Regions from separate parts of the Agrococcus sp. TSP3-2-1 genome, predicted to be linked through region 1. Evidence: riboswitches for the same ligand, from Rfam matches in the RefSeq annotation. Region 1 holds a riboswitch; the other holds the start of a gene.
The links. Region 1 has a riboswitch for thiamine pyrophosphate ahead of thiM (hydroxyethylthiazole kinase). Riboswitches for the same ligand answer to the same signal wherever they lie in the genome.
Positions count from the first base shown of each region.

Region 1 (5,698 bases):
GCTTCCACGGAGGCCGCTCGCTCGAGGAGGTCGTCGCCGAGGCGCAGGACTACGCGGCACGCGACTACCCGTACGCGCTGGCTCGAGGCGCCAGGCTGACGGCGGAGGAGAGGGCGGATGCGGTGGCTCGCGTCGCGCGCCTCACCGGCTTGAGCGAGTCCTACGTCGACCGCGCGGACCTGCGCATCGAGCACTGGCGCTACTTCGGCGAGCTGCTGCGCGACCGCGGCCTCACCGTCGGCCGGCTCGACTCCCGCTTCACCGGCCCCGCGGCGAGCGGGATCGCCGAGCACATGGACGCCGACCCGTCGATGGACGCCATCCTCGGGCCGTACGCGGCCGCCTACCAGCACTACCTCCACCACGAGCTCGGCGTGCGCGACACCGGGCCGTACCACGTGTTCGGCAAGGACGTCATCGAGCACTGGAGCTACAAGGAGTTCGAGAACGCGCCCGTCTACGTCATCGACCGGCTCTCGCGCGCGATGCGGCAGAACCCGCACCTCGCGGTGCACTTCGCGTACGGCTGGTTCGACGGGGCGACGCCGTTCTCGGCGGCCGAGGACTCGGTCGCGCACCTGCAGATCCCCGAGGCGCTGCGCGACAACCTCGAGCACCGCTACTACGAGGCCGGCCACATGATGTACGTGCACGAGCCCTCGCGCGTCGCGCAAGCGGCGGACCTCGCCGACTTCGTCCGCCGCCGCTCCGGTCGCTCCGCTCCCTGAGCCGGTCCGCGCCGAAGGCGCCGAGCGTGTCGAAGGGCGAAGCAGCACCTCCCGCATGCGGTAGTCTGTCTTGGTTGCCTCCGGGCGACTCGGTCGCGAGAGCGACGGGATGTGGCGCAGCTTGGTAGCGCACCTGACTGGGGGTCAGGGGGTCGCAGGTTCAAATCCTGTCATCCCGACAGGAAAGCCCAGGTGAGAGCACGTTTCTTGCCTGGGCTTCGTCGTCAGTGTCGGAGGGTTTGCGCAGACCTTCGCCGACCCAGGCGCGATGCGTCGCGAAAGCCGTGAGTGGGTGCGCTGCCGCGGGCCGGGACACGGCCGGGACCGGGCTGGACGGAGCGACGACCTTCATACCGGGCACGAAGGGGTACGGATGACGAGGGGGGCGCAGGCCTGGCCATGCCGTAGATCTTCGCGGCGTGGTTGACGATCTGATCCAGCGCGAGCAGCGAGAAGTTGATGGTCATGATCTCCACCACCGGGCGAAGCCCCAGCATGGCGGCACCGATCGCGGCACCGGTGAAGCCCTCCTCGGCGATCGGGGTGTCGACGGTGGCCTCCTCGCCCAGGTCCAGATGGCAATAGCCGCCGATCTCCGCCTGCGTGTACGAGCGAGCCGCACGCTCCTCGAATCGACGGATCGCATGGTTGGCGACGGGCGTCGACTCACGAGGCCCATAAGCGGGGAAGGCCACCAAGAGCGACGATTCAGCGAACAGGGTTCGCAAGCGGGGCCGTCCGACCGCTGAAGAGCGCGCGCAACGCAGGGATCAGATCCTCCATGCGGCCGTCGGTTCGTTCGTCGCGAGCGGCTACGGCCAGGTCACGATCGACGAGATCGCCACCGCTTCCCGGGTCACCAAACGCACGATCTACGCGTACTTCGGCGACAAGGCGGAGGTGTTCACCGCCGCTATCGAGCGGTTCCGCGCTCGCGACCTTGCGAATCTCGAATCGACCGCGGACGCTCTGCTCGACGTCGCGTCGCGGCTCTCCTGCGGGTAGCGTGGAGGGATAACCACGTGACACGGGGTGCCCGGCAGGGCTGAGATCACACCCGTCGAACCTGATCTAGTTCGTACTAGCGAAGGGATGTCGCGCATGACGCGCACGCCAGAGAACCTGCTCGATTTCACCTGTTACGCCCTGGACGGGGTGCGCGCCCAAGCGCCGCTCGTGCACTGCATCACCAACAGCGTGGTGGTGAACGTCACCGCCAATGCACTCCTCGCCCTCGGCGCATCGGCCGCGATGGTCGACATCCCCGGCGAGGCCGGACCGTTCGCCCGGGTCGCGTCCGGCCTCCTCGTAAATCTCGGGACGCCGGCCACGGAGCAGCGGGAGGCGATGTTCGAGGCGGTGGAGGCCGCGAACGGCGCGGGAACGCCGTGGGTGCTCGACCCAGTCGCGGTCGGCTCCCTCCCAGTGCGGACATCCCTGAGCCACACACTGAAGGATCTGCACCCAACCATCGTGCGGGGGAACGCGTCGGAGATAATCGCCGTGGCCGGCTCTGGTGCGGGTGGACGGGGCGTGGACGCCTCCGACGGGGTGGACGCTGCCGTGTCGGCCGCGCAGTCGCTGGCCGAGCGCACCGGGGGAGTCGTCGCGATATCCGGGCCGGTGGACGTCGTCACCGACGGACGCGGTCTGGTGCGGATCGCCAACGGCGACGCGCTGCTGACGAGGATCACCGGAGGCGGGTGCGCGCTCGGCGCGGTGATGGCCGCGTTTGCAGCGGTGGACGCAGATCGGTTTGCGACCACGGTCGCCGCGATCGCCGTCTACACGGTCGCGGCGGAGCTCGCCGCCGAGCGCTCCGCGGGGCCGGGCAGCTTCCAGCCGGCGTTCCTCGACGCGCTCGCCGCTGTCGACGCGGACACCGTCCGCAGCAGGGCGGTGCTGTCGTGAGCGTCGATCTGTCGCTGTATCTCGTGACGGACTCTCGCCTTGCCGCGTCGGCCGGCCACGAGCTGGCCGACCTTGCCCGCGCGGCGGCGGAGGGTGGCGTGACGGTGGTGCAAGTGAGGGAGAAGGACACCTCTGCCGGCGCGTTCCTGGAGATGGTGCTGCGCGTCGCCGACGTCCTCCCCTCTGAAGTCGCAGTTCTGGTGAACGACCGGGTGGACGTGTTCCTCGCCGCCCGCTATGCCGGGGCCCGGGTTGCCGGCGTTCACGTCGGTCAGTCCGATCTGCCAGTGGAGGCGGTGCGGGAGCTGATCGGGCCGGATGCGGTCCTCGGGCTGAGCGCGGCCACGCCGGAGCAGCTCCGTCTCGCCGCAGACAGTCCCGCCCGCGTTGACTACGTCGGCATCGGGGCCGTGCACGCCACGACCACGAAGAAGGACGCGCCCGAGCCGCTCGGCCTGGACCGGTTCGCCGATCTGGTGGCGGCGAGCGCGCTGCCCGCGGTCGGGATCGGGGGAGTTACGAGGGCCGATCTGCCGGCGATGCGCTCGGCGGGAGCGGCCGGAGCCGCGGTCGTCTCGGCGATCTGCTCGGCCCCCGACCCCCAGGCCGCCGCGGGCGAGCTGCGCGCGGCCTGGGAGGCAGCATCGTGACCGGGGCTCGGCGGGCGCCGCGCGTGTTGAGCATCGCGGGCACCGACCCGACGGGCGGCGCTGGCATCCAGGCGGATCTGAAGAGCATCGCCGCGAACGGCGGCTACGGCATGGCGGCAATCACCGCACTGGTCGCGCAGAACACCCACGGCGTCCGCTCCGTGCATGTGCCTCCGGTCCCGTTCCTTGCCGAGCAGCTCGATGCGGTGTCGGACGACGTGGAGATCGACGCGGTCAAGATCGGCATGCTCGCCACCACGGGCGTCATCCACACCGTGCGGGACTGGCTCGACCGCGTCCGCCCGCCGGTCGTGGTGCTCGACCCGGTGATGGTCGCCACCAGCGGCGACCGTCTCCTCGACGCGGACGCCGAACAGGCGCTACGCGAACTGCTCTCCCGCACGGACCTGCTCACCCCGAACATCCCGGAACTGGCCATCCTCGCCGGCGAGCCCGCCGCGACCGACTGGGCGGCGGTGGTAGCACAGGCGGGACGGGTCTCCGTGCGATACGCGGTGCGCGTGCTCGCGAAAGGCGGCCACCTCGCAGGGGCGGAGCTGCCCGACGCGCTCGTCGACGCGCGCGGCGACTCCGTCGAGATCGTCGAGTTCCCCGGCATCCGCATCGACACGACCAACACGCACGGCACCGGCTGTTCGCTGTCTTCCGCCCTCGCCACCCGGTACGCACGCTCGGGGGACTGGACCGAGGCGGTGGGGGAGTCCAAACGGTGGCTCAGCGAGAGCATCCGCCACGGCGCCGAGCTGGAGGTCGGTTCGGGGCACGGACCGATCAGTCACTTCGCGGGGCTGTGGGAACGCGGCGGCAGCGAAACCCGTCCCGCGCCCGCGGAGGTCGAGGCGCAGTGGTGGGAGCACATCCGCGAACTCCGGGACGGGATCGACGAACTGCCGTTCGTCACCGGGCTGGGAGACGGCACCATCGACCGCGACGCGTTCCTCTGGTATCTGGCGCAGGACGCCCTCTACCTCCGCGACTACTCCCGCGTGCTCGCCGACGCCAGCCGTCTCGCGCCGACGGCCGAGGAGCAGGCGTTCTGGGCCGGATCCGCGCAGGGCGCCATCGCAGCCGAGCTGCAGCTGCACGAGAGCTGGCTCACCTCGGAGGCCATTGAGGGTGCGCGGCCCAGCGACACCACGACCGCGTATCTGAACCATCTGCTCGCGTGCGCGGCCCGCGGGGACTACCCGGTGCTGATCGCTGCGGCGCTGCCGTGCTTCTGGCTCTACCAGGACGTCGGAACCCGCCTCCACCCCCTCTCCCATCCCCGGCATCCCTACCGGTCCTGGCTCGACACCTACGCCGATCCGGCATTCGAGGCCTCCACGCGGCGTGCGATCGACATCGTCACACAAGTCGCCGCCGCGGTGGACGAGACGAAGAGAGCCGAGATGCGCGAGGCGTTCCGTGCCTCGGCCGCTCACGAGCACGAGTTCTTCGCCGTCCCCACCTCACGGCGACCCACGCCAAGAGAGGCATGACCGATGTCTCCCATCCTCGCCGCGAGCGGTGGCGTCACGGACGACGCAGGCAGATTCCTGCTCGTCCGAAGGAGACATCCGGCGGAAGCTGGACGATGGAGTGTGCCCGGCGGAAGCGTCGAACCAGGCGAGACGATGCCCCAGGCCGTTGCTCGCGAGGTGCTCGAGGAGACGGGCATCGTCGTGACCGTTGGGAGGAGTTGTGTGGACCGGTCCTACCCCGGTGTGTTCGATCTAGAAGATGCTGTGCTCGAGCTGGACGACGGAGCCGCGCTGCGCCATGGGCTCTTGTACGGACCGGGGACGTGGTACTCGCGTGACGGCGCGAACGCACAGATCGCGCGCGACGGGACGCTCACCGCGACCGCATGACCGATCTCCTTCATCCACGTGGACGACGCCGCGACCGCAATGCGAGCGGCTCTGCCCTGGCCGCGCGGAGTGTGCCTGTCCAATCCAGGAAGGTGCGCAAGGTCTGCGGAGCGGACGAGGTCGACGACTTCTTCATCGTCACGAGCGACTTCCAGTGCTACCTCATCGCGGTCGCCGCAGTCTGCGGTCTCCAGGCGATCCACCTGAAGGGGTACAGCCACTACCGCGTCTCGCGGTGGGCAGACTGATGCGGACCCAGCCCGGCGGCGCGCCGTGGATCGCAGGAGGGTCGCATACGCTGTGGTCCTCTCCGACGGAAGGGGTCATCGTGCATCCAGCAGAAGAGCACTCCGCGCCGCAGCACATCCCGGGCGCCGACGAGCACAGCATCCCCGAGCTCGAAGCCGACCAGGACGTGCCGCCGCGCCCTGAGGAGGAGATCGCCGACGTCCTGCGGTCGGAGCCGGACACGGCGGATCATCGGCAGCGGGACCGCTGACCGTGACATCGGGGGACCGCCCCACCCCGTGATCGA
Region 1 is NZ_JAFCWN010000010.1:22,470-28,167, reverse strand. It holds gene ACP7BI_RS12705 (S10 family peptidase) at 1-728, shown strand, start outside; tRNA gene ACP7BI_RS12700 (tRNA-Pro) at 834-907, shown strand; gene ACP7BI_RS12695 (hypothetical protein) at 953-1,423, opposite strand; gene ACP7BI_RS12690 (TetR/AcrR family transcriptional regulator) at 1,503-1,733, shown strand; TPP riboswitch at 1,747-1,838, shown strand; gene thiM (hydroxyethylthiazole kinase) at 1,830-2,639, shown strand; gene thiE (thiamine phosphate synthase) at 2,636-3,289, shown strand; gene ACP7BI_RS12675 (bifunctional hydroxymethylpyrimidine kinase/phosphomethylpyrimidine kinase) at 3,313-4,791, shown strand; gene ACP7BI_RS12670 (NUDIX domain-containing protein) at 4,795-5,163, shown strand; gene ACP7BI_RS12665 (hypothetical protein) at 5,256-5,411, shown strand; gene ACP7BI_RS12660 (hypothetical protein) at 5,492-5,662, shown strand.

Region 2 (5,698 bases), on a different contig from region 1:
GCGGCTTCCTCGTCGAGGGCGTCGAGGTCGAGCTCGTGCCGCCCGCGGTCGAGAAGACCGCGCCGACCCGCACGGCGTCGGGCTCCCGCGCCGTCGAGGGGCTCAAGGCGCGCGTCGCGCTCCCGAGCCGCATCCTCGTCGAGGGCACCCACGACGCCGAGCTCGTCGAGCAGGTGTGGGGCCACGACCTGCGGGTCGAGGGCGTCGTGGTCGAGCCGCTCCACGGGGTCGACGACCTCGCGGGCATCGTCGCGGAGTTCGCGCCGAGCGCGACGCGCCGCCTCGGCATCCTCGTCGACCACCTCGTGCCCGGCTCGAAGGAGACTCGGATCGCCCAAGCCGTGGAGCGCGGTCCGCACGCCGCGCACGTGCGCATCGTCGGGCATCCGTTCATCGACATCTGGCAGGCCGTCAAGCCCGCGCGGCTCGGGATCGAGCGCTGGCCCGACGTGCCGCGCGGCGAGGACTGGAAGCAGGGCACGCTCAAGCGGCTCGGGATGCCGCACGGCGACCAGCAGGACGTCGCGCGCGCGTGGCAGCGCATCCGCGGTCGCGTGCGCGATTGGAACGACCTCGATCCGGCCCTGCTCGCCCGCGTCGAGGAGCTCATCGACTTCGTGACGACGGGGCAGTCGGGGGCCTAGGCGATCGGCGGGACCTCGACGAAGCCGGGCAGCTTCGGGTCGCGGCCGTCGCCCGAGGAGCGACCCGTGAACCGGCGGCCGAGCCACGGCATCACGAACTCGCGGTAGTAGGCGACGTCGCGGCGGCCCTCGGCGGTCGAGATCGCCGCGAGGTCGCGCCACGACTCGGGCGCGGGGTGACCGAGCGCCCGCAGCACGTTGCTCGCGACGTGCGCGTGCCCGGCGGCGTTGAGGTGCAGCCGGTCGCGCGACCAGAAGCGGGGGCTCCGCAGCTCGACGTCCGACCAGTTGTCGACGTAGGGCGCGTCGAGGTCGGCGACCCGCGAGACGACGGCGCGCGCGAGCGCATCGCCGCGGCGCTGCATGACGGCGCCGATGGGCATGACGCCCGAGGGGTTGCCTCCCGAGAGCAAGATGGGGCGGATGCCTGCGGCCGCGATGCGGTGCGCGGCACCCGCGAGGCGCTCCCCGACGTGGTCGATCGAGACCTTCGGTCGGAGGATGTCGTTGCCGCCGCCGTTGATGCTGATCGCGTCGGGGCCGAGCGCGATCGCCGCGTCGAGCTGCTCGTGCAGGATCTGCCCGAGCTTGCGGCCGCGGATCGCGAGGTTCGCGTAGCGCACCGGTGCGGCCTGCGCGGTCGCGAGCCCAGCGGCGACGAAGTCTGCCCAGCCGCGCACCGAGCCGTCGGGCAGCTCGTCGCCCACGCCCTCGGTGAAGCTGTCGCCGATGGCCACGAACGATCCGATGTGCTGCACCCGTCGAGCCTACGCGCGCCACCCGCTCGGCGCCCCGGGCTAGACTGGCTGGCGACACGGGAGTCCGGTGCGCCGGGCTGAGAGGAAGGCTGAAGCCTTCGACCGTCAAACCTGATCTGGATCATGCCAGCGCAGGGAGGACACGCACCCGTGCCATTCCACCGAGAAAGGCACTTCATGACCAATGCATCCACTGCATCCGCCTCGTCGACCGGGCGCCGCCGCATCGGCCGCTGGCGGGTCGTCGACATCGTCGTCGCCGCCGTGCTCGGCGTCGCAACCGGCCTGCTGTTCGTGCTCTGGAACAGCGTCGGCTACGCATGGTTCAGCGTCATGGACGCGCTCACGCCCGGCTTCGGCGGCCTCGCCGTCGGCATCTGGCTGATCGGCGGCGTGCTGGGCGGGCTCATCATCCGCAAGCCGGGCGCGGCGCTCTTCGTGGAGCTGCTGGCGGCGACCGTGTCGATGCTGCTCGGCAGCCAGTGGTCGATTGAGACCGTCTACTCCGGCATCGCGCAGGGCCTGGGCGCCGAGCTGATCTTCCTGCTGTTCGCCTACCGACGCTTCGGCCTCGGCGTCGCCATGCTCGCCGGCATCGGCGCCGCCGTCGCCGCGTGGACGCTCGAGCTGTTCATCTCGGGCAACCTCGCCATGAGCGGTGAGTTCCTGATGATCTACCTCGGCTGCCTCGTCGTCTCGGGCGCCCTGCTCGCCGGCGTGGTCGGCTGGCTGCTGACACGGGCGCTGGCGGCGACCGGTGTGCTCGACCGCTTCGCGTCGGGTCGGTCGCGCGGCCGGTGACCGGCTCCCGCATCCGCGCTCGCGGGTGGGGCTGGCGGCACGCCGGGCGGGAGGCGCCCGCCGTCGCCGGGCTCGACCTCGACGTCGAGCCCGGCGAGCGCGTGCTGCTGCTCGGGCCTTCGGGCGCGGGCAAGTCGACGCTGCTCGCCGCGCTCGCCGGCGTGCTCGGCGGCGACGAGGAGGGCGAGGAGACCGGCGAGCTGCTCGTCGACGGCGCCCACCCCGCGAGCCGGCGCGGCCTCGCCGGGCTCGTGCTGCAGGACCCGCAGGCCAACACGATCATGTCGCGCGTCGGCGACGACGTCGCCTTCGGCTGCGAGAACCTCGCGGTGCCGCGCGACGAGATCTGGGCGCGCGTGCGGGACGCGCTCGGCGCCGTCGGCCTCGACGTCGGCCTCGACCGCTCGACGGCGGCGCTCTCGGGCGGGCAGCGGCAGCGGCTCGCGCTCGCGGGCGTCATCGCCATGCGGCCGGGCCTCATCCTGCTCGACGAGCCGACCGCGAACCTCGATCCCGTCGGCGTCGTCGAGGTGCGGGATGCGGTGGCGCGCGTCGCCGCCGAGACCGGGGCGACGCTCGTGGTCGTCGAGCACCGCGTCGACACGTGGCTGCCCGTCGTCGACCGCGTCGTCGTGCTCGAGCCGCGCGGGGGCGTCGCGGCAGACGGATCGCCCCACGCGGTGCTCGAGGTGCACGCGGAGCGCCTCGCGGCGGGCGGCGTGTGGGTGCCGGGGATCCCGGTCGAGGTCGAGCGCGCGCGCCGCGCGGCCGGGCCGGCGCTGCTCGTCGCGGAGGCGCTGCGGTCCGGCCGCGCTGGCGAGGCCGTGCACGAACCCGTCGACGTCGAGGTTCGTGCTGGCGAGGCACTCGTCGTCACCGGCCGGAACGGCGCTGGCAAGTCGACCCTCGCGCTCACCCTCGCGGGACTCCTGCCGCCGGTCGAGGGCGCGGTGCGCGCGACGACGGAGCTGCGCGGCGATGCAGCGGCCGAGGCGCCGATCCGCTGGCGACCGAGGCAGCTCGCGACGCGCATCGGCACGGTGTTCCAGCAGCCCGAGCACCAGTTCGTCGCCGCGCGCGTGCACGACGAGGTCGCGGCGGGGCTGCGGGCGCTCGGGCGGGACGACGCCCAGGTGCGCGACCGCGTCGACGCGCTCCTCGCGGCGCTGCGGCTCGACCACCTCGCCGACGTCAACCCCTTCACGCTCTCGGGCGGCGAGCAGCGGCGGCTCTCGGTCGCGACGGTCCTCGCGCCTGCGCCGCGCGTCATGGTGCTCGACGAGCCGACGTTCGGGCAGGACCGCCGCACGTGGCAGGAGCTCGTGCGGCTCATCGCGTCACTCGTCGACGACGACGGATGCGCGGTCGTCGCCGTCACGCACGACGCCGACGTCGAGCGGGTGCTCGGCGACCGCGTGCTGCGGCTGGGCGCCGCGTGAAGGCGCTCGAGCGGGTCAACCCCGTCACGCCCATCCTCGCGGCGGTGCTCTACTCCATCCCGATGCTGCTCACGATCGACGTCGTCACGGCGGCCGTCGCGCTCGCCGCGTGGGCGATCGTCTTCGCGAGCGTCGGGATCGGGCCGCGCACCGTCGTGCGCCGCTCGTGGCCGCTGCTCGTCGCCGCGCCGCTGTCGGCCGTCAGCATGCTCCTCTACGCCGAGCCGGCCGGACGCATCCACGCCCAGGTCTGGCTCGCCGTCATCAGCGACCGCTCGATCGAGCTCGCGCTCGCGATCGGCCTGCGCGTGCTGGCGATCGGCGTGCCGACGCTCGTCGCGCTCGTCGGCGTCGACCCGACGCGGCTCGCCGACGGCCTCGCGCAGGTCGCGCGGCTGCCGCACCGGTTCGTGCTCGCGGCGCTCGCGGGCACGCGCCTGTTCGGCGTGCTCGGCGAGGACTGGCGGCAGATCTCGCTCGCGCGGCGAGCGCGAGGGCTCGGCGACACGGGCGTCGTGCGGCGGTCGCTGCAAGCGGCGTTCGCGCTGCTCGTCGTCGCCCTGCGGCGCGGCGGCACGCTCGCGACCGCGATGGAGGCGCGCGGGTTCGGCGGGCCGGAGCGCACGTGGGCCCGGCCGTCGACGCTCGGGTGGCGCGACGCGGTGCTCGTGCTGCTCGTCGCCCTCGTGACGGCGACCGCGCTCGGCGTCTCGCTCGCGGCAGGTTCGTTCTCGCCGGTGTGGGAGAGGGCGTGATGCTGACGATCATCGACGGGCGATCCGGTGCCGGCAAGACCGAGCTCGCCGCGCGGCTCGCCGCCGAGACGGGCGCGCGCGTCATCCACATGGACGATCTCTACGCGGGCTGGCACGGGCTCGCGACCGGCTCGCGGCTGCTCGAGCGCGGCATCCTCGCGCCGCTCGTCGCCGGTCGCACGGCGGTGTGGCGGCGGTGGGACTGGGCGGTCGGCGACTGGGGGGACGAGGATCGCGCCGAGCCGGGGGAGCCGCTCATCGTCGAGGGCTGCGGCTCGCTCACGCTGCAGTCGCGCGAGCACGCCGACCGGGCGCTGTGGCTCGAGGCTCCGGAGGAGGTGCGGCACGCCCGCGCGCTCTCGCGCGACGGCGAGGACTCGTGGTGGACGCTGTGGCGCGAGCAGGAGGACGCCCACGTCGCCGCGAACGACCCTGCCGCGCTCGCGGACGAGGTCATCCGCACTTGAGCCGCGCTCTCCACAGCTGCTCACCGCGGGCCGTCGCATGTTGGTGGTGCACGGCGTTCGAGCAGCTCGGCCACCGGCTGCTGCGCGAGCTGGTCCGCGAGACCGCCTGAGGCGACTACGCCCAGCCGAGCTCGTGCAGCTGCTCGTCGTCGATGCCGTAGAAGTGCGCGATCTCGTGGACGATCGTCGTCCGCACCTCGGCCCGCAGCTCGTCGAGCGTCTCGGTCGAGTCGAGGTGCGGGAGCCGGTAGACCATGATCCGATCGGGCAGCTCGCCGAAGCCGTACTGGCCGCGCTCGGTGATCGCGACGCCCTCGTAGATGCCGAGCAGGTCCTCCTCGGGGTGCTCGTCCTCGACGAGGAAGACGACGTTGTCGAGGCCCTCGACCATCTCGTCCGGCAGCTCGTCGAGCACCTCGGTGACGAGCGCCTCGAACGCGTCGTGGTCGAGCTCGAGCACCGCGACCGCCTCCCTCTGCATCCTCGTTGTGAGCCTACCGACCGCGGTCGGCCACAGTCCCGCTGATAGCGTCGAGGACGATGAGCACCCCCGTCGGCCCCTCTCGCCCCGCCCGTCCGCAGCACGTGATGGAGGTCGTCCGCGTCGAACGGATCGCCCCGAGCATGGTGCGGATCTGGATCGGCGGCGACGGCTTCGCGACCTTCGCGCCCAACGCGTTCACCGACGCCTACGTCAAGATCTGGTTCGCCAAGCCCGAGCTCGGCCTGGAGCCGCCCTACGACGTCGCGGCGCTCCGCGAGTCGCTCGCGCCCGACGACCTGCCGGTCGCCCGCACCTACACCGTGCGCGCGATCGCCGACGACTCCTTCGCG
Region 2 is NZ_JAFCWN010000004.1:289,730-295,427, forward strand. It holds gene ACP7BI_RS08190 (DUF3097 domain-containing protein) at 1-644, shown strand, start outside; gene ACP7BI_RS08195 (SGNH/GDSL hydrolase family protein) at 641-1,402, opposite strand; TPP riboswitch at 1,449-1,558, shown strand; gene ACP7BI_RS08200 (ECF transporter S component) at 1,580-2,203, shown strand; gene ACP7BI_RS08205 (ABC transporter ATP-binding protein) at 2,200-3,642, shown strand; gene ACP7BI_RS08210 (energy-coupling factor transporter transmembrane component T family protein) at 3,639-4,397, shown strand; gene ACP7BI_RS08215 (ATP-binding protein) at 4,397-4,864, shown strand; gene ACP7BI_RS08220 (metallopeptidase family protein) at 4,980-5,345, opposite strand; gene ACP7BI_RS08225 (siderophore-interacting protein) at 5,405-5,698, shown strand, end outside.
Region 2: another riboswitch for thiamine pyrophosphate. It lies ahead of ACP7BI_RS08200 (ECF transporter S component); the one in region 1 lies ahead of thiM (hydroxyethylthiazole kinase).